Regions from separate parts of the Blautia sp. 1001283B150304_161114_C9 genome, predicted to be linked through region 2. Evidence: riboswitches for the same ligand, from Rfam matches in the RefSeq annotation. Region 2 holds a riboswitch; each other region holds the start of a gene.
What was found. Region 2 has a riboswitch for cobalamin ahead of I4V44_RS10660 (hypothetical protein). Riboswitches for the same ligand answer to the same signal wherever they lie in the genome.
Positions count from the first base shown of each region.

Region 1 (5,058 bases), on a different contig from region 2:
GAATTTGACAAAGCTGATGTGACAAAAGAGACTATCCGCGTCACAGATGCAGAAATTGAAGAGGCTTATGCGCAGATTGATCCTGCACTTCTTGGAGTGATCCGCAAAGCTCTGGTCAATATCCGTCAGTATCATGAAAAACAGATCCAGAACAGCTGGTTTACAAGCACAACAGATGGAACTATGCTTGGACAGAAAGTAACACCGTTAAATCGTGTGGGTGTTTATGTACCCGGTGGAAAAGCAGTTTATCCGTCTTCTGTACTGATGAATATTGTACCTGCGAAAGTGGCAGGAGTCCCGCATATTGTTATGACAACACCGCCCGGAAAGGATGGCAAAGTATGCGCTTCCACACTGGTAGCAGCCAAAGAAGCAGGAGCAGATGAGATTTATAAGGTGGGTGGTGCACAGGCAATCGGTGCCCTTGCTTTCGGAACAGAGAGTATTCCGAAGGTAGACAAGATCGTAGGTCCCGGAAACATTTTCGTAGCTCTTGCAAAGAAAGCAGTATATGGCTATGTAAGCATTGACTCCATTGCAGGACCGAGTGAGATCCTTGTTCTTGCAGATGAGACAGCTAATCCGCATTTTGTGGCAGCAGACCTTCTTTCCCAGGCAGAGCATGATGAACTGGCATGTGCTATCCTGATCACTACAAGTGAGGAATTTGCGAAGAAAGTAGATGAAGAAGTAAAAGGTTTCGTGGAGGTTCTTTCCAGAAAAGAAATCATTCAGAAATCTCTTGATAACTTTGGCTACATTCTGATTGCAGAGGATATGGACGAAGCGATTGAGGCGGCCAATGAAATCGCTCCGGAACATATGGAAATCGTGACAGCCAATCCTTTTGAAGATATGATGAAAGTGAAGAATGCAGGTGCGATCTTTATCGGAGAGTACAGCTCCGAGCCACTGGGAGATTATTTTGCAGGTCCGAACCATGTGCTTCCTACAAACGGAACTGCCAAATTCTTCTCAGCCCTTTCCGTAGATGATTTTATCAAGAAATCAAGTATTGTATATTACTCAAAATCTGCGCTGCGTAACATCCACAAAGATATCATCCAGTTTGCAACTTCTGAGCAGCTTACTGCACATGCAAATTCTATTGCAGTTCGTTTTGGGGATGAAGATAACGAATAATGGTAAGGCTTTGAATCTGAAATCTGCTATAATGTAAACTGTAGTTTGCACAGAAAAACATGGATTCAGAGTGTTTGAAAATAAGTAAGACAGAGAGGACTTAACCATGGCAAGAGAAGCCTCAGCAGAAAGAAATACAAAAGAAACAGAAATCAAATTAAAAATAAATCTGGATGGAACCGGATACTCTGATATTGAGACAGGTGTGGGATTTTTTGACCATATGCTGGATGGATTTACCCGTCATGGACTTTTTGACCTCAGTGTCAGAGTCCATGGAGATCTTCAGGTGGATGATCATCACACCATTGAGGATACAGGAATTGTTCTGGGAACAGCATTAAAAGAAGCAATTGGTGACAAAAAGGGGATTAAGCGCTATGGAAGCTGCATCCTTCCTATGGATGAATCCCTGGTGCTCTGTGCGATCGATCTGTCCGGAAGACCTTACTTTGTATGGGATGCAGAGTTTACCACAGACAGGATTGGTGACATGTCCACAGAAATGGTGAAAGAATTTTTCTATGCCATTTCCTATGCCTGTGGCATGAATCTTCATATCAAGGTTCTGGCAGGTGGGAATAATCACCATGTAGCAGAAGCAATGTTCAAAAGTTTTGCCAAAGCACTGGACGCAGCCACATCCTATGATCCAAGGATCACAGATGTTCTGTCTACCAAGGGCAGTCTGTAAATTCTGAAGATTTACGAAAATATCAATCAACAAAATTATATGGAGACAGAAAATGGAAAATACAGTGAATTTAAAAAGCAGCATCGCATGGTCTGATTTTAAATTAAACAGTGATGGAATGGTACCTGTCATAGCTCAGGATTATCAGACAAACGAAGTACTGATGCTGGCGTATATGAATGAAGAAGCATTTAATACCACTCTTGAAACAGGTAAAATGACTTACTGGAGCAGAAGCCGCAATGAACTCTGGACGAAGGGACTCACATCCGGACATCTCCAGTTTGTAAAATCCCTTACACTGGATTGTGACAATGATACGATCCTTGCTAAAGTAGAGCAGATCGGTGCAGCCTGCCATACCGGAAACAGAACCTGTTTTTTCAAAGCCCTGACAGAAGTGTGATGAATAACGCGATAATATACATACAAGCCAAAATTCCATTGCCGCAGGCAATCTGGAATGAATTTTGGCTACGTTACTGTGAACGGAGTGAACAGTAACACTAATGCCAAACATTAAAGGAAAATATACACGAATTGTATTGACATTTTTGGTAAAATGTGATAAAAAAAGAATATCCGAATTGAATATGTGCAATGTTATAACGCAAAGGTTGCATCGTACTTGATGCGCAAAAGAGAATCCGGTGAGAATCCGGAGCGATACCGTCACTGTGTATGGGAGCTGTTTTTCAGAAACCACTGGGAAACCGGGAAGGGAGAAACAGCGATGATCGAAGTCAGGAGAACTGCCTTGGCGTAGAATTTAAGGTCTGCGGTATACAGAACCTGTATTCTCATAACGATACATAGCTCTTTTATTAAATGAATCAGACAGAATCGGAAATTACAGATATATCTGGTACATATAAACCATGTATTTATGGGAAGGCGGTAGCTGCAGAATATGCAGCTGCCTTTTTTGTGCATACAATTGTCCGGAAATACGAGAAATAAAAGAGGAAAAACGAAATGAAAAGAAAATCCATGTTAGCCTTATTACTGGCAGTATCCATGACCTGTTCCATGACAGCAGCAACAGGTACAGTTGCTTTTGCATCTGATGATGCAGCAACAGAAGAGGCTGCAGATGACACAGAAGCAGCTGCAGACGATGCAGATGCAGCAGATACAGAGGAAGCATCTGATGATACAACAGAAGCTTCTGATGATGATCAGAAAGCCGCAGACGAAGTTGGTGCCCTGATCGATAAGATTTATGTTCAGGAAAGAACAGACACAACTGACGAAGACTGCAAAGCAGCAAAAGAAGCATGGGACAAACTTACAGATGCTCAGAAAGAACTGGTAACAGGTGAAGAAGCAAGCCCTGAATACTTTGGACGTGACACAGGTGATGCTTCCAAAGATGATCCTCGTAACCAGGATGAGATTGGTGAGAATGAACTTCTTGTAGTAAGTTTTGGTACATCCTTCAACGACAGCCGTGCAGAGGATATCAAAGGAATCGAGGATGCCCTTGCAAAAGCATATCCGGACTGGTCAGTAAGACGTGCATTTACAGCACAGATTATCATCAACCATGTACAGGCAAGAGATGATGAAGTAATCGATAATATGCAGCAGGCTCTTGACCGTGCAGTAGCTAACGGTGTTAAGAATCTTGTTGTACAGCCGACACATCTGATGCATGGTGCAGAATATGATGAAATGACAGAGGCAATTGATGGATACAAAGACAAATTTGAATCTGTTGCAATTGCAGAGCCAATGCTCGGTGAAGTTGGTGATGACGCTACAGTGATCAATGATGACAAGAAAGCAGTTGCTCAGGCAATCACAGATGAAGCTTGCAAGGAAGCTGGATTTGATGATATGAAAGCAGCAGCAGATGCAGGCACAGCATTTGTATTCATGGGACATGGTACATCCCATACAGCTAATGTAACCTATGACCAGATGCAGACACAGATGGATGATCTTGGATTCACAAACGCTTTCATCGGAACTGTAGAGGGAGAACCGGAAGACACAGCATGTGACAAGGTTATCGAGAAAGTAAAAGAAGCAGGATTCAAGAATGTGATCCTTCGTCCTCTGATGGTCGTTGCCGGAGACCACGCTAACAATGATATGGCCGGTGATGATGCAGATTCCTGGAAATCTCAGTTTGAAGCATCCGGTGATTTCGACAGTGTTGACTGCCAGATCGCAGGTCTTGGAAGAATTGCAGCAGTAGAAGATCTGTATGTGGCTCATACAAAAGCAGCAATTGATTCTCTTGGAGCATCTGACGATGCAGCGGCAGAAGATACTGATGCCGAAGCAGCAGATGACAGTGCAGACGATGCACAGGCAGATGACGCAGCTGAGACAACAGCTGATACTGCAGAGGCTGATGCTGAATAAAAAATATTGTTCAAACAAGATAAACTGCCCGGAGGACTTGCAAAAGTTTCCGGGCAGATATATTATATGATAAGAAAAAAAGAAGTCATAGCAATTCCATAAAATACTGCAAACAGTTCGCACGTTTCTGTTCATTCCGTTCACAGTAACGTGCGCACATCTGAGAAAGATCCAGAGGAACTGTCTTAATTGCATTATTTTCTGGAATTACTATAATATATTTGCCATCACCTGTTCAAAAGCCTGTTGCTCTGCAGCAGATGGGTTGAACAGCACGATAGAAAAAACTATAAAAAATATGAAGATAAGGGAGAAGAAATAATCATGAAGAAACGTTCATTTACATTATTAATGTCAGCACTTACTATTTCAGCTACTCTGATCGGTACAAGCCCGGTTGCTGCAAAGACAGATACTGATACGGCAACAGAAGAAACCACTGATAAAGAAGAAACCACTGCAAAAGATGCTGATTCAGAAAATACAGATAATAAAGAAACAGATGCATCCAAGGGTGATACATTAGAGGATGGCACCTACACAGCAGAATTTGATACAGACAGCGGAATGTTCCATGTAAATGAAACAAACGACGGAAAAGGAACCCTTACAGTAAAGGATGGCAAGATGACTATCCATGTAAGCCTTGCTTCAAAGAAAATTGTAAATCTTTTTGTGGGAAAGGCAGAAGATGCACAGAAAGACGGGGCAGAGATTCTTGAACCAACCACAGATACTGTTACATACAGCGATGGAATGAGTGAGGAAGTATATGGATTTGATATCCCGGTACCCGCAATTGATGAAGAATTCGATGTAGCTTTGATCGGAACAAAAGGAAAATG
Region 1 covers NZ_JADPGO010000025.1:15,644-20,701, forward strand. Annotated here, with positions in the region: gene hisD (histidinol dehydrogenase) at 1-1,146, shown strand, start outside; gene hisB (imidazoleglycerol-phosphate dehydratase HisB) at 1,253-1,840, shown strand; partial or broken gene hisI (phosphoribosyl-AMP cyclohydrolase) at 1,926-2,240, shown strand; cobalamin riboswitch at 2,438-2,614, shown strand; gene I4V44_RS12655 (sirohydrochlorin cobaltochelatase) at 2,816-4,213, shown strand; gene I4V44_RS12660 (hypothetical protein) at 4,538-5,058, shown strand, end outside.
Region 1: another riboswitch for cobalamin. It lies ahead of I4V44_RS12655 (sirohydrochlorin cobaltochelatase); the one in region 2 lies ahead of I4V44_RS10660 (hypothetical protein).

Region 2 (5,058 bases):
GTTTTCATAAGAAATATATCTGAGGTTGATATTCTGACCATCCAGTTCACGGATTCCATCTCCGTCTGTATCAACGATTCCTGCATCATCCAGAATCTGTTTTGCTTTTTCCGGATCATAGGTATATGGATTTTCCAGTTTGTCATAGTCATAGTTCAGAGTAGAAGGCAGTACGGAGAATCCTGGTGTATAAAGTCCACCGATTGTTCTGGAATTACAGATTGTATCATTATCAATTGCCATCAGGATTGCCTGACGAAGTGTTTTGTTTCCAAGAACACCATCAAAGTTCATCCATGCAAATCCGCAGCGTACACCGGATGCAATATCAACAGTAAAGTCATCACTGTCCTGGAAATCCTGAATATCTGCTACATTTGTGATATTCTCAACCAAGTCTACCTGACCACTCTGGAGAGCCATTGTTTTTGCGGAGTTATCTCCCATGAACAGCAGATTGATCTTATCGTATGGAACATCTTCACGATAATACTCATTTGCAGCTAATGTATAACCAACACCTACACCATTGAATTCTTCAATCTTGTATGGACCTGTTCCAATAATTCCATTATCGTAGTTTTCAATATGTTCTACATCTGTGATTCCCATAGTTGGGTGGCAGAGCTGTCCTACAAGGTTTGCATATGGTTTGCTTGTTTTGATGTTAATAGTATTTGCATCATCATCTACAGTAACTTCTGCTTCAAATTCCAGATATTTCTCCGGTTTGGCAGATCCGGAAGGTCCTACCTCTTTCATGTGATCAAAATACTCTTTTACCTTTGTCGGAGTTAAATCACATCCGTCAGAGAATTTAATTCCGTCTTTCAGCTTGATCGTCCATTCTGTATGCTCGTCATTTACTTCATAACTCTCAGCAAGCCACGGGATAACTTCCATATTGTCATCGAATTTAAATAATGCTTCAGCAATACCATATCTCATAGCATTCCATCCACCGTTTTCATCATTTGCACTGTTTACACATCCATCTGTGTACATCTGACATCCGAAGTTTAAAACCTTCTCATCACCCTTCGCCTGTACAGTAACTCCCATTAATAATGCAACTGTTGTTGCCGCTGCTAACACAAGTAATTCTCTTTTTGTTTTTTTCATCCTTTACTTCCTTTCTTTTTTTGTTTCTTCGTTGTTTTTCTTCCTTCTCATACTGTCCATTCCTGTGATTTTGAACGAAAAAAAAGACAGATGCTCCCACATCCGTCACGAAATCTTACCATTAAAGAATCAAACATATATATGCAACACATGAAGTTGTAACTCTTAATCAGGATTTCTCGTCGTCCGCAAGAATCTCTTTTACCAGAAATAAGCAGGTCTCCTGACTTAAGCTTACCCATTTTCAGCACCTTCCCAGAAAAACATCTTCCAGTGGCATTCAGCTGAAAACCAACTATCACAGTGACGGGATCGTACCGGATTTACACCGGTTTCCCTTTTAATCAGACCAGCAGGACGCTTCTGCTGGTCTGAACTTATCTCTAAAATCATTAAATGACCGTATGAATACTCATTTATCATAACATACCATCATGTATACGTCAATTATTTTAGACTCTTATTTTCTATCTATTTTTCCGTAAATTTCCGGAATTTCTCAAAATTTGTTTCCGGTGTATAGGATTTCAGAACTTCCATCATGTCCTCTACACTATATGTATTATCATACATTCCAATAGATAACGCATACTGCTTATTAAACTCATCTACTGAATCCGCTGTCCAGAATGACTGCTGCAGCCGGAAAGCACTTCCATCTTCACGGTAATCTTCTGCAAAGCCTTCCAGAGCATTTTTCATGGCAACAAATGATGGTGCAACGATAGCACCGTATTTTCCTACAAGATAGTCGATTCTTTCCTTGCCGTTATATCCCTTTTTATTAAACATTTCGTATGTATCTTCTGTAAAACAGTCAATGGAACCCAACAATACATCTGTACTGTTCTCTTCTTCATAAGCATCAATTATCTTGATAAAATCACTTGCGCTCACTACACTCAGAATAACATTATACTCTCCTGTATTCAGCGAATCAGCCAGCTTTTCATCCAGGTGATCTTTTGGATACCCCGGAACCAGAGTAATCTTAATGTCACTGCCTGTTTCAATTTCTTCAGTATCCTGCGTATTCACCAGTTCTTCTACAGACTTCTCATATGACAGGCCATATGCTTCCTGAAGCTTATTCAGAATACCAATCGTTCTCAGACGATGCATCTCATTACCGATAGCAGATCCTCCACATGCTATTATGTAATGATTCTGGTTATTCTGATCCTCTGAAACAAAATACTCCGCCATATTGGCAGCCGCATCCATTTCTGTTTCAACAGATGTTCCTATTGTTCCCAGAAAATAAGGATTATCCTTTACTTTCTCATACATTTCATCACTGATCGTTCCTGAGCCACGTACATAATACATACCATATTCTTCACATACCGGAAGAACTTCTTCAAGATCTGAGGAAAGGAAAGAAATAATTCCCTTTACATTTCTTTCATGAAGCTCGTTGATAAAGCTGATTTCTTCTTCTGCTGTACTTATACTGGAAGAATATAAAAACTCGACATCAAAAGCCATGCCGACATAATTTTCAAAATAATTTCTAAATGCTCTTACTTCTGCATCATTCAGATTATATACGGACACTCCTATTGTCATTTTTCCGTCCTGATTTGTTGTATCACTCTGAGTATCGGCTGCCATAACTGAAATACTGGTGCAGGTGAGCAGCATAATCATTGTCAATATAAAACTTATTATCTTTTTCATTCCTTTTTTACCTTTCTATCGTATTTGTATAAAAGTTCAAGTTTTCTTTTCTCACATCCTTTCCTGAAATAAAAAAGATTCTTTTCTTAAAATGTATTTTAGGTATAAAAATAAAGCCTTTCTTATACACCGTAAGAAATAACCTTTTTTCCAATGCAAGCAGGTCTCCTGACTTAAGTTCATCGCATTTTATCGTCTTCCCGCCTCTTCAGCAGTGACGTATATGATAAAAAGCTCCCTTTTACAGTGGCGGGACCGTACCGGACTTGCACCGGTTTCCCTTTTAATTCCATATTACTGGAAACATGCATTATTTTTATAATATGATATCAGGGGCTAAAAGTCAAAAACTATTTTTACTCCGCGCTAAGGCTTTTCCCCAACTTCATTATATTTTTATTATATAATTCCATTTGGTTAACGTCAATAATTTACATCTAATATTTATATGTTTTTTTATTCACTTTTACTATGGTCTTGAATATTCAGATTCCAGTATCTATTCCATAATAAGGGTCTCTTTGCAGCACTACCTTCTCTTGTGGCATTTCTTTGTTTATGCTAAAATATTTTTACTACTATAAATGAGCAAGTTCGTGATTTTGCATAAAAGAAAGACACCTCGATTCCGTGTGTTGTATAATGAAAGTGCCTAAACAAACATTTGCAACATTTACGAAAGAAGGTGTCTCTCGCAAATACTATACATCATTCCGCATTCATATACAACCAGCTTAAGAAATTAAATTTATGCAAATTTTATTCGAACCGGGTGATAAACCACCTTATAAGTATCCTGATCAGCATTTTCATTTCAGGATATCATGGAAAAACCACGGATTTTGCTAAAAACAGTTCCTGTCACAGAACTACGATTGCACATTTCCTTAATTCAGGGAAATGGGATGATTCTCTACTTTCAGATACGTTAAAACGTTCTGTTATAGAGATTATTTATTCAGAAGCAGCACGCACCGGAAAGCCTGTTTTCTGCATTGTAGACGATACGATAGCTTCAAAGACAAAGCCTTCGTCACAGGCTCTGCATCCGATTGAAGATGCGTACTTTCACCAATCCCATTTAAAGGGGAAACAGGACTACGGACATCAGGCAGTAGCTGTTATGCTTTCCTGTAACGGCATTGTCCTGAACTATGCTTTTGTAATGTACAATAAATCAATTTCCAAGATTGATATTGTACAAAATATTGCAAAGGAACTGCCTGTTCCACCAGTAATGTCTTATTTCCTTTGTGACTGCTGGTATGTTTCTGAAAAAATAATCAATACTTTTGTACAGAAAGGGTTCCATACCATTGGTGCTTTGAAAACAAACCGTCTGCTGTATCCATCAGGAATGAAAAAGAAACTCAGTGAACTGGCTGCTGAACGATCCACAACACATAAAGGATTTGACCTCGTCACAGTCAAAAAACGCAACTATTATGTGTACCGGTATGAGGGAAACCTCAGCGGCATAGAAAATGCAGTTGTTCTTTTAAGCTATCCTGAAAAAGCATTTGGTAATCCTAAAGCACTACGTGCTTTCATTAGCACAAATGTATCCTTATCTACACAGGAGATCCTTTCCTGTTATGTTTGTCGATGGCCGATTGAGATATTTTTCAGGCAATGCAAAAACCATCTGGCCCTGGATACATACCAGATACGCTCCTCAAAGGGAATACAGAGGTACTGGCTGTTGATGTCACTGACACATTATATTTGTGTCACAGGAACTGGCGGATATCGGTCTTTTCAAGATGGATATCATCGGATCTGTAGTGCCGTTCATCAGGAAAAGTATCAGTATCTATTCCTATGTGCAAAAGCAAGTGATGATTTTGAAGCATTTATGAAATTAGCAGGATAATTTTGTGCATTTTTTCAAATTTGCTCATTTATAGTAATTAAATAAGGTAATTTTAGTTTCTAAATATCAAAACGTAACTCTTTCAGTTTACTGAAAAAGATAATTTTTCCCTTCATTATAAGTTCCTTTCATTGAAAATCGAACAGCTAATTTCCCAGTCATCGGATCTTCAATACCTATACTGATCTTATATTTCTTTCCGGCCAGTGAGATCAGCTTTTTTACCTGCATTCTTGTTTTTGTCTGTAAAGTTTCTTCCGGCAGAAGTGATTTTAACGAAATGTCAACCGCTTCTTTTTCAAGACTATTTCCATCCTCATCTTCTACCAGAACCCATACAGGCCAGTCTTCATAAAATGGTGCAACTCCATCATTCTTCCATT
Region 2 covers NZ_JADPGO010000018.1:53,876-58,933, forward strand. Annotated here, with positions in the region: gene I4V44_RS10655 (ABC transporter substrate-binding protein) at 1-1,122, opposite strand, end outside; cobalamin riboswitch at 1,319-1,518, opposite strand; gene I4V44_RS10660 (hypothetical protein) at 1,594-2,802, opposite strand; cobalamin riboswitch at 2,944-3,126, opposite strand; gene I4V44_RS10665 (transposase) at 3,575-4,675, shown strand; gene I4V44_RS10670 (DUF4832 domain-containing protein) at 4,763-5,058, opposite strand, start outside.

Region 3 (5,058 bases), on a different contig from region 2:
CATAGACCAGATTAAGTCTGCGATTATCAGAGGAGAGTTACAGCCGGACACTGTATTACCTTCAGTACGCAGTCTGTCAAAGGAACTGAAGATCAGTGCCCTGACTGTGAAGAAAGCCTACGACAATCTGGAAGAAGAGGGATTTACCGTCACTGTTCATGGAAAAGGAACCTACGTTGCAGCCACAAATAAAAACCTGATGAGGGAAGAACAGCTCAAAGAAGTAGAACATGATCTGGAGCAGGCAATCATGAAGGGCAGAAGATGTGGACTGAACGATGAGGAAATCAGAAATCTTTTTGAAATGATCATGGAGGACTAAGACATGTTGAAAATCAGTCATTTGCAGAAACATTACAGAGGTTTTTCGCTGGACTGTTCTATGGAAGTACAGCCTGGGATGATTACAGGACTTATTGGAAGAAATGGTTCCGGGAAATCCACCACATTTAAAGCTCTGCTCGGCCTGATTCATCCGGATGGCGGAGAGATAGAGGTCTTTGGGAAAAAGGCAGAAGAGCTTAAGCCGGAGGATAAGCAGAAACTGGGAGTTGTTTTTGCAGATTCAGGCTTCAGTATGTATCTGACAGCAGCGGGCGTGGCCAATATTATGAAAAGCATATATCCGGATTTTGACAGAGAGAAATTCCTGCAGCAGTGCAGAAGATTCAATCTGCCCACAGACAAGAAAATCAAAGAATTTTCCACTGGTATGAAAGCAAAGTTTAAAGTACTGGCAGCATTAAGCCATAAGGCAGAACTGCTGATTCTGGATGAGCCCACAGTTGGTCTGGATGTGATAGCCAGGGATGAAGTGCTGAACATGCTGAGAGAATATATGGAAGAAAATGAAAGCAGTTCTATTCTGATCAGTTCACATATTTCATCAGATCTGGAGAGTCTTTGTGACGATTTTTATATGATCCATGCCGGAAAAATTATCCTTCATGAGGATACAGATGTACTGCTGTCGGATTATGCAGTTCTTAAAGTTGCAGAAGAAGAGTACGAAAAACTGGATCAGCAATACCTTATTAAGATCCGGAAAGAAGCTTATGGATACAGGTGTCTGACAAACCAGAAACAATTTTATATGGAAAATTACCCAGATGTTGTAATTGAGAATGGAAAGATTGATGATCTGGTAGTGATGATGGAGGAACAGGTATGAAGGGATTATTTGTAAAGGATATAGAACTGATGAAACAGCAGAAACAGTTTTTTATCCTGGTTGTTGTAATGGAAGTCATCCTGAATCTGGCAGGAAGCGGGAGTGTCAGTTTTGCTACAGGATATTTTACGATTGTCACAGCAATTTTTGCCATTACGACTATAAGTTATGATGAGTTTGATAATGGTCTTGCGTTTCTTATGACCTTGCCGGTTACCAGAAAACAGTATGTGGCGGAAAAATATCTGCTGGGAGCAGGGCTTACGGCTGTAGCGTGGGGAATTGCAACGATAACGGGAGTAATCTGCAAAGGTGTGGCAGAACTTCAGGGGTGTCTGAGTGAGACTATCATTGGCAGCCTGATATACATTCCACTGGCACTTCTTATGCTGGCGGTATCGCTCCCGCTTGTAATACATTTTGGAGCGGAAAAAGGACGTTATATTGCAATGGTCATGTGGGCTATTATATTTGCCGTAGTTTATATTCTGATAAAAACAATGGGACTTTCAGCAGACGCAGTCGATGCATGGCTGAATGGACTGAACTGGGGAATGGTATTGGCCGGAGTTGTATTATTTACAGTAATTGTATATATGGGGTCTTTTTGGATGGGTGTCCGGCTTATGGAGAAGAAAGAATTCTGATGTGTCTCGAATATGGTTGTAATTATAAAAGCAGTGTGCTAAAATTGCATCAGCGTAATTGAATAAGCTGTTAAGTGAACATTATCATATGCAGATTTTGTGTATGGTAATGTGAGAGGGAATCAGGTGAAATGCCTGAACGGTTGCGGCCACTGTATACAGAAAAAAAAGCGGGATTGTAATATGTCATTGCATAAATATGTGAGAAGGCGGAATCCGGCTGCCAGAGAGTATCTGGAAATATTTCTGATACAACATTCATGAACTGCTGAAGCATGGATGTTGTATCAGTTTTTATTTTATGGAAACTTTCTGTGATCTGTGAGTCAGGAAACCTGCCTGACAGCGTAAAGAAGGAGCTTCCGTAAAAAGTATCCGTTATTTTTATCACTTCTATTTTACTTTTTCTGAAGTCCCATCTTTTCGGTTACACGAACAGGTAAATAACATATACGAAAAGAGAGGAAGTCAAATGAAAAACAGGTATTTATCCACAAGAATCATGGCAATTATGATGGCAGCAGCTATGGCAGTTTCCGCAGCTCCGGCAGCTTTTGCAGCAGAGAGAGCAGACTCTGAGACAATCAAAGAGGACAATCAGCCGGCAGCAGATGCAGACTCTGATACACAGGAAGATGCAGACGCACAGGATTCATCAGATGCAGAAGGTACAAAGACAGAATATCCTCTGACCATCACAACCTATGATTATGATGGAAATGAAATCGAAACAACCTATGAAAAGGCACCGGAGAAAGTTCTTGCTGTATATCAGGGAAGCATTGAAACCATGCTTGCACTTGGTCTGGAAGACCGCCTGGTAGCTACAGCAGGTCTTGACAATGAAGTTCCGGATGAACTTAAAGATGCATTTTCAAAAACAAATTATCTTGATGAATTTACCCCATCCCTTGAGACTGTAACGATGTTGGAGCCAGACATGATCTTATCCTGGAGCTCCCTGTTTTCTGATAAAAATCTCGGAAATGTAACAGACTGGATCGACAAAGGCTGCAACACTTATTACAACACAAACACACGCCCTGACGGAGACAGAACTCTGGAAAATGAATTTACAGATATCTTAAATCTTGGAAAGATTTTTGATGTACAGGACAAAGCACAGGCAATCGTAGATGATGCAAAGGCAGTGATCGATAAAACTCTTGCAGCAACAGCAGATGTAGAAGAGAAACCAAGCGTAATGGTTCTGGAACCTCTTGGAGAAGATATCACAAACTATGGTGCAAAGAGCCTTGGTGGAGATATGGTAACACAGTTAGGTGCGACTCTGGCAAACCCGGATGCATCTACAGTTGGAAAAGAAGATATTATTGCAGCAAATCCTGACGTAATTTTCGTAGTATATATGCCATATGCAGGAGATGATTCAGAAACAGTTAAGAATGACCAGCTTGCAGTTATTCAGGATGACGAAGCACTTCAGAGTCTTGACGCTGTAAAGAACGGTCGTGTTTATCCGATCATGCTCAGCGAGATGTATGCAAGTGCAACACGTACACAGGATGGAATCGAAACATTTGCAAAAGGATTATATCCAGACGTTAATCTTGACTGATTGAGGAAAATACAGTGAAAGAACAGGTTTCACAGACAAAAAAAGGCAATGTGTTTAGAGCATCCATGTATGTGGCAGTCCTCATCGGGCTTGCCGGATTTCTTATTTTTTCCATACTTGCGGCGATTACTTTTGGTAATGCTGATCTGTCGCTGAAGGATGTGTACAGTGTCATTGTTTATAAATTATTTCATATAAAAAGTCTGTCTGCCTATGCAGAAGGTGCAATTCACGATGTTGTATGGCTGATCCGACTGCCCAGAGTCCTGCTGGCTCTGGCAGTTGGAATGGCTCTTTCTGTATGCGGCGTAGTAATGCAGGCAATCGTGCAGAACCCGCTGGCAGATCCTTATGTACTGGGTATTTCATCCGGTGCATCTCTTGGCGCAACGCTGGCAATCATGCTTGGAATTGGAAGCTTTCTTGGCGGAAATTCTGTCGGAGTTACTGCTTTTATTGGCGCAATGATTACCTCCTTTGCAGTTATTGCTATTGCAAATATGGGAGGAAAGGCAACATCAGCTAAGCTGATCCTTGCCGGAATGGCGGTCAGTGCGGTGTGCTCTGCTTTTTCAAATTTTGTTATTTACATTACGAATGACAAAAATGCAGCTACGGAAGTTATGAAATGGAGCATGGGAAGTCTTGCAGGGGCAAGCTGGGCCAGAGTAGGTGTGATGCTTCCGGTTACTCTGATATGTGTGGTCATCTTCTGGACGCAGTATCGAAACCTGAATCTGATGCTTTTGGGAGATGAAGTTTCTATCACACTTGGAACAGATTTACACAGATTGAGAACATTTTACCTGATCGTTGCTTCTGTAATGATTGGATTTGCAGTATATTGTGCTGGCGTGATTGGATTTGTAGGACTTGTGATTCCTCATGTAGTCAGGATTCTGTTTGGAACTGACCACAGAAGATTACTTCCACTGAGCGCACTTCTTGGCGCGTCTTTTCTGATCTGGTGTGATGTGGCATGTCGTGTAATCCTGAAGAATTCTGAGATGCCGATCGGTGTGCTGGTATCCATTATCGGTGCTCCATGCTTTATTTATCTGCTTGTGCGGAAATCCTATGGATTTGGAGGTAGTAAGTAATGAAAATCACTACAGAAGATATTCAGGTTGGATTTCACGCCAGACAGATACTGAAGGGAATTTCCATAGAGTCAAAGGATAAGGAACTGGTAGGGATCATCGGACCAAACGGAAGCGGAAAATCTACATTATTAAAATGCATCTACCGTATCCTGAAGCCAGATGCAGGTGCCGTTTATCTGGACGGCGAAGAACTCCATTCCATGAGCGTAAAAAGCTCCGCCAGAAAAATGGCAGTTGTGGCACAGCACAATTACTACAACTTTGATTTTACCGTACGGGAAGTTGTGTTGATGGGACGTGCCCCTCATAAGAAAGCATTGGAACGGGATAATGCAAAAGATTACCGGATTGTTGAAGAAGCACTGAAAACGGTACAGATGGATGCATTTGCGGATCGTACATTCTCTACGCTGTCAGGTGGAGAGCAACAGAGGGTTATTCTGGCAAGAGCACTTGCACAGCAGACGCCTGCACTGATTCTCGATGAGCCGACTAACCATCTGGATATCACGCATCAGATCATGCTGATGGAACTGGTAAAGAAACTTAACGTAACTG
Region 3 covers NZ_JADPGO010000024.1:43,583-48,640, reverse strand. Annotated here, with positions in the region: gene I4V44_RS12525 (GntR family transcriptional regulator) at 1-322, shown strand, start outside; gene I4V44_RS12520 (ABC transporter ATP-binding protein) at 326-1,171, shown strand; gene I4V44_RS12515 (ABC-2 transporter permease) at 1,168-1,818, shown strand; cobalamin riboswitch at 1,906-2,175, shown strand; gene I4V44_RS12510 (ABC transporter substrate-binding protein) at 2,291-3,397, shown strand; gene I4V44_RS12505 (FecCD family ABC transporter permease) at 3,412-4,497, shown strand; gene I4V44_RS12500 (ABC transporter ATP-binding protein) at 4,497-5,058, shown strand, end outside.
Region 3: another riboswitch for cobalamin. It lies ahead of I4V44_RS12510 (ABC transporter substrate-binding protein); the one in region 2 lies ahead of I4V44_RS10660 (hypothetical protein).

Region 4 (5,058 bases), on a different contig from region 2:
TTACAGTCCAGTTTTTTGTCTTTCCATCTGACCATTCTGCTGTTGCTAATGCACCCTTATGAAAAGTCTGTCCTGACTCTATCCCTGCTGTGGAAGTAAACCATTTGCTTCCACCTGATGTCTTATAACCGGCATTTGCTTCCACACCAAAACTGATATAACTGATTCCACTGTTAGTAATCACTACCGAATACCTGCTCCCCTGCTTCAGCATTACTTCCGGTACAGTAACTGTCTGCACCCCTGCCACTGGCTGTTCAACTTCACAGGGCTGCGTATACGCAGCAGTTCCACTTTCCGGATCTGAAAGATCTGTAAGATCTGTATATACCTGTATTTTATATGAAGCATTATCATTCATGGTAACTACATTGATTTCTCCCAGAGCCTCTTCGTTTCCATTCCCTGCCTTCGTTTCATAAACAACTGATACTGACTGTCCAGGCTGTACTTTTATAGAAGAAATAGCTGAAGAACCATCATAAAAATAGTTATTATTATATTTCTGATCAGAAACAGTCACTGCCTCTGCACTTACAAGATTACTGATATTGGGATCCTGATAGGAAAGATAGTAATATCCCCCATCTCCCTTGTTCTCTCCCCAACTGTTTTTTATGATCCAGGCACCATCTGATGTCACATTGGAAACAGGCAGGAAATTATTCTTTGAATAATTATCATCCCATCCTACGACTGTTACAATATGATTAATCACAGTCGAACTCGATTTTCCAACAGGATAACAATATGCAGCCGTATCTGGATTTGCATAATTATCTTTCATATAAAGCATTATGGATACTGCATGATCATTCAGCAGCATTTCCTTCATACGTTCCTCACTGTATTTGGAAAAAGATGCATTTTTCAGATATGCCACAGAATTATAAGCCTTACTCTCCGGAATCTGTACACTCAGATTCTGCTGATGCAAAGAATCCGTAGGAAACGGCACATCATCTTCTGTAGTCATTCCCGACCAGGTGCTGAGATAGATAGCCGCCAGATAATCATTGCCTCCTATCTCATGATAATCTCCCAGTACCGAGTTCACATCATCGGGAGTATTTTCCAACGGATCATTCTGTCTGTTTGAAAAAAAGTATGATAAGTGTTCCTCTGACAGATCATAAGTTCCTTTATTCTGTGCCAGAAGTGAAGTTTCCATAATTGCCGCCATCCCAAAAGCCCAGCAGGTTCCAAATGGATTCTGATTTTTTACAGAAGTAACCAGTCCTTCTTTTCTGGAATCATAGGAGGATGGAAATGCTGTTTCTCTGCTTCCATATGCAGCGTAAACTGATGTCAGATCACTCTCTACTTCAGGTCCCGGATCTATCGGTTTTAAATTTTTAAAAGGTTCTAACTCTTCTTTTCTTTCCTCTTCTGTCAACGGACGACCTTTGATATATCGAATTCCATCTGTATTTTCTTCCGTTGCTTCTCCATCCTGGAACTCCTGTTTTGCATCATCGCTTCCGAACAGTTCTGCATCAGATTCCGTATCTGTTCCAAATTCATCTGCCTGTGAACTTTGAAATTCTTTCAGATCTGATGTATTTTCTTCTGTCTCTCTGTTGACTCCGGATCCAAACATTTCCTGACCCGCAACGGGTACCGATGTACAAACCATTGCATAAGCCAGAAAAACTGACAATGCGCGTATCGCTGTATTTCTTTTTTTCATGTAGTAGTTAACTCCCTTGCGTAAATATAATATTATTATATCAGTATCTTTTTTGTTTTTCAACCATGATCAATGACAAAAACCGTCGGAAAACAGTAAATTTTCCCTGTTTTCCGACGGCTCTATGTAGAAATGCAGAGCTCTGCCGACAAGAAAATGTCGCCAGGAAAAGACGTCAAATGCCTGTGATGCATTTTCTTCTGTGCATGTGAAAAGTGTGGAAAATGTGTGTGAAATGCTTTATATACTAACTCAGAACAGACTTGAAAATCTTACAGACTCTTCTCTTTTGCTATCCTTATTCTAGCAGAACAAGCATTGTATTACAATGAAAATCGTTCTTTCTTATTTGTGCTAATCTGACACATTGTTACTGTTCACTCCGTTCTAAGCAGCAACGCATTCTCCTCTTATTTGCTGATACTTTCCTTTGCTCTTTTCATCATATCAGCCAGTTCCTGGTATTTTCCTGTGACATATCCATAGTTTTTTCGCTTATGCGGAAGCATACAGTTTGTGCAGTCTTTAATTCCCTTTTCCGTATACCGGAAATTCCCACCGCATTTCTCACCCAGGGCATATAGCGGGCAATAACAGAACAGACAGTTAAAATCATCCGGATCTGCATTCTTATGACACGGAAAAAATTCACATTTCTTATGGCTGAAATAAGAATATTCTTTCCCTTCCCAATAAGGTTTCTCCATTGCTACCTCTCCTCTCCTGTTGCAAGTTTTTATCTTTCCAGAATAATTCCGTTTTCTCAGTCTCCATCAATCCCACCCATCAGAGGACAGAGGACGAAATAAAAAAAATACTCTAATAAATTATCAATTTCTCTTCACATAACAAAGCATTGAAAATTCATTACAGTATTTTTCACAGATCATACATTTAAAATTAATAAGAGGGAGCGATGCTACCCCGGGGTAGAAAAAAATCCGTTCATGAGTGCGCGGAGGGAACGAATAAATCCGAAGTAGTATCGCCTGCCATTTAATCATGTATAATTCATAAAGAACAGGCGCATTCCATAAAAAATGTCTGCCTTCGATAAAAGCAGACAACACTCCGAAGCTGCGGATTCAACGGAGTTGGTTGTTACACTTTACACGGAAGTTTAACCTCGCCATACCAAGCAGGTTTCCTGGCTCCAGGCTCATCGCTCCTCTCTCCTTCTCATGCTATGGCACAATGGACATTCTGAGATTTGCTCCTCTGTTACAGTGACCGGATCGCTCAGGTTTCTCACCTGATTCCCTCTTTCTGTACTGCTCTTTCTCACAGTATCAGCACTTAATATGTTCTGTATGGAATTATACTGTCATTATAATAACACCCTGCAACAAGCTTGTCAACTATTTATCAATATATTTTTCAATATTCCACACCTTCCGGCAGCGGATCCCATTCATTCAGACCAAGACTCTGTCTGAATTTTGCTTCTTCCAGACTCAGCTTTGGAACATCCTCATTCAAAAACGCTCTCAGCTCATCAATCCCCTCTCCGGTCACATTGTTTACCAGAAAAATTCTTTCACATCCTGCATTCAGCATCCACTGACGCACCATTGGAACATTCGCATAAGGAGAATCTATTTTCGTAATGATTCCTATCAGTGGTCTCAGAATAAATGCATTACTGCCATAGCCAAACAAACTGAAAGGTTCATCTGCTGACTGTACCATTGCCACCACATCTGCTTCAAAAGAAAAACAGGCCAGCCCTACGCTGAAATGCTTGGACTCTGCATACTCTCCCGGCGAATCAATGGTATCATCATCCGTATTCGTATACTGCGTTTTTACATAATGAAGTTTTTCGCCTTTTAATGCCTGCGTTAATGAAGTCTTACCTGCTTCACTTCTGCCCATCAGAAATATTTTCTTCATATTTAATGTCTGTCCCTTTCACTTCTCTCAGCTATTCCGGCAATTACATAAGCACCATCGGTACAGAATAACTGACTTTTCGTATGTTTTAACTTTTGTGAACTGCACAAGTCTTAAAGCCAAGCACCTCTCTAAAAAATTTCACCACTTCTTCCACTGCAGTCTGAACTTCCGTCAGACCTCCCGTAAGGATCAATGATCCGCTGAAGCGATCCATGAAACCAATCTCCACATTTGCACTTTTCACTGCAATATCAGCAGCTACAACCACTGCTTCCCATGGGGTAAAACGAATCATTCCGATTGCTTCTCCTGTGTGGTCTTCTCCCTCATGGACTCCAATATGCAGACCAAGATTCTGATAAATACAGCTCTGTGAAGGATTGATCACATGCGCTAGGCACACTTCCTTTCCCGGAACCCTTACCCTGGTCATACGCAGCTTTTTTCCCTTTAGTTTCTCATAATCCTGGTTATAAAGCTTTTCCAGTAATTCTCTGGTTGTCATCCCTGCCATCCCAACACTTCCTATCTTTTGGTAATCTTGCAGACTACATAACCCAGAGTGTCTCTGAAATAATCCACAACCTCAGTCATCGCTGACATTACATCGGAAATCTCTCCCGTAATGATCAGTGTGCCTGTAAATCGATCTGCAAATCCCAGATAAACATTTCCGCTTTTTACCGCAATATCAGATGCGATCACTGCAGATTCAGGCGGTGTCATATTCATAATTCCGATTGCAGATGAACGGTAATCCACCTGCGGATTCAGTCCAAGCTTCTGGTATATGACCGGAGCCGGCCCTCCCATTACATGTGCAAAAGTAATCTCCTTGCCAGCAACTGTTTCCTGTACAATTCTTATGTGTTCTACATGGTCATTTGCCATTTATCATTCCTCGCTTTCACTATTCAACTATAATCCGGATAATTCATGAGAATATTCTTTCCCACTGATGTCTCCAAAAACAGATTTAAAATTTTATATGTATCTCTTCAATTACATAAACTGTACTATCCATCCAATTTTATGTCAAGGTAAAATCCACCTGAAAATCGGTAAAATATTATACATGGTTACGGTTCACTCCGTTCACAGCAACACGCTTCGCGATGCATAGAATTTATGCTAATCGCATAAATTCGCACGGTATGTCTCGGAATTTTGGCATATTCATGCCAAAACACCTCGCGGAATAATGGTAACTTATACATAAAGAAAAGGAGCATCAGCCCCCTTAGCGATGCTCCTTTTCAACCCCTATAAATTTAATTATTTATACTTATTTAATTATACCAGTCTTCTTACAGAAACAATTGTTCTGTACGCTGCGTTATCACTGATCTTAATTCCATCTACAGAGTTCGATGCATGAACGATACGTCCATTCCCCATATAGATTGCAACGTGTCCACCGTAGCAGATTAAATCACCCGGCTGTGCATCAGCATAAGATACTTCTGTACCGG
Region 4 covers NZ_JADPGO010000005.1:92,314-97,371, forward strand. Annotated here, with positions in the region: gene I4V44_RS04165 (C1 family peptidase) at 1-1,690, opposite strand, end outside; gene I4V44_RS04170 (cysteine-rich small domain-containing protein) at 2,101-2,397, opposite strand; cobalamin riboswitch at 2,811-3,005, opposite strand; gene I4V44_RS04175 (EutP/PduV family microcompartment system protein) at 3,068-3,583, opposite strand; gene I4V44_RS04180 (BMC domain-containing protein) at 3,672-4,100, opposite strand; gene I4V44_RS04185 (BMC domain-containing protein) at 4,112-4,477, opposite strand; gene I4V44_RS04190 (C40 family peptidase) at 4,880-5,058, opposite strand, start outside.
Region 4: another riboswitch for cobalamin. It lies ahead of I4V44_RS04170 (cysteine-rich small domain-containing protein); the one in region 2 lies ahead of I4V44_RS10660 (hypothetical protein).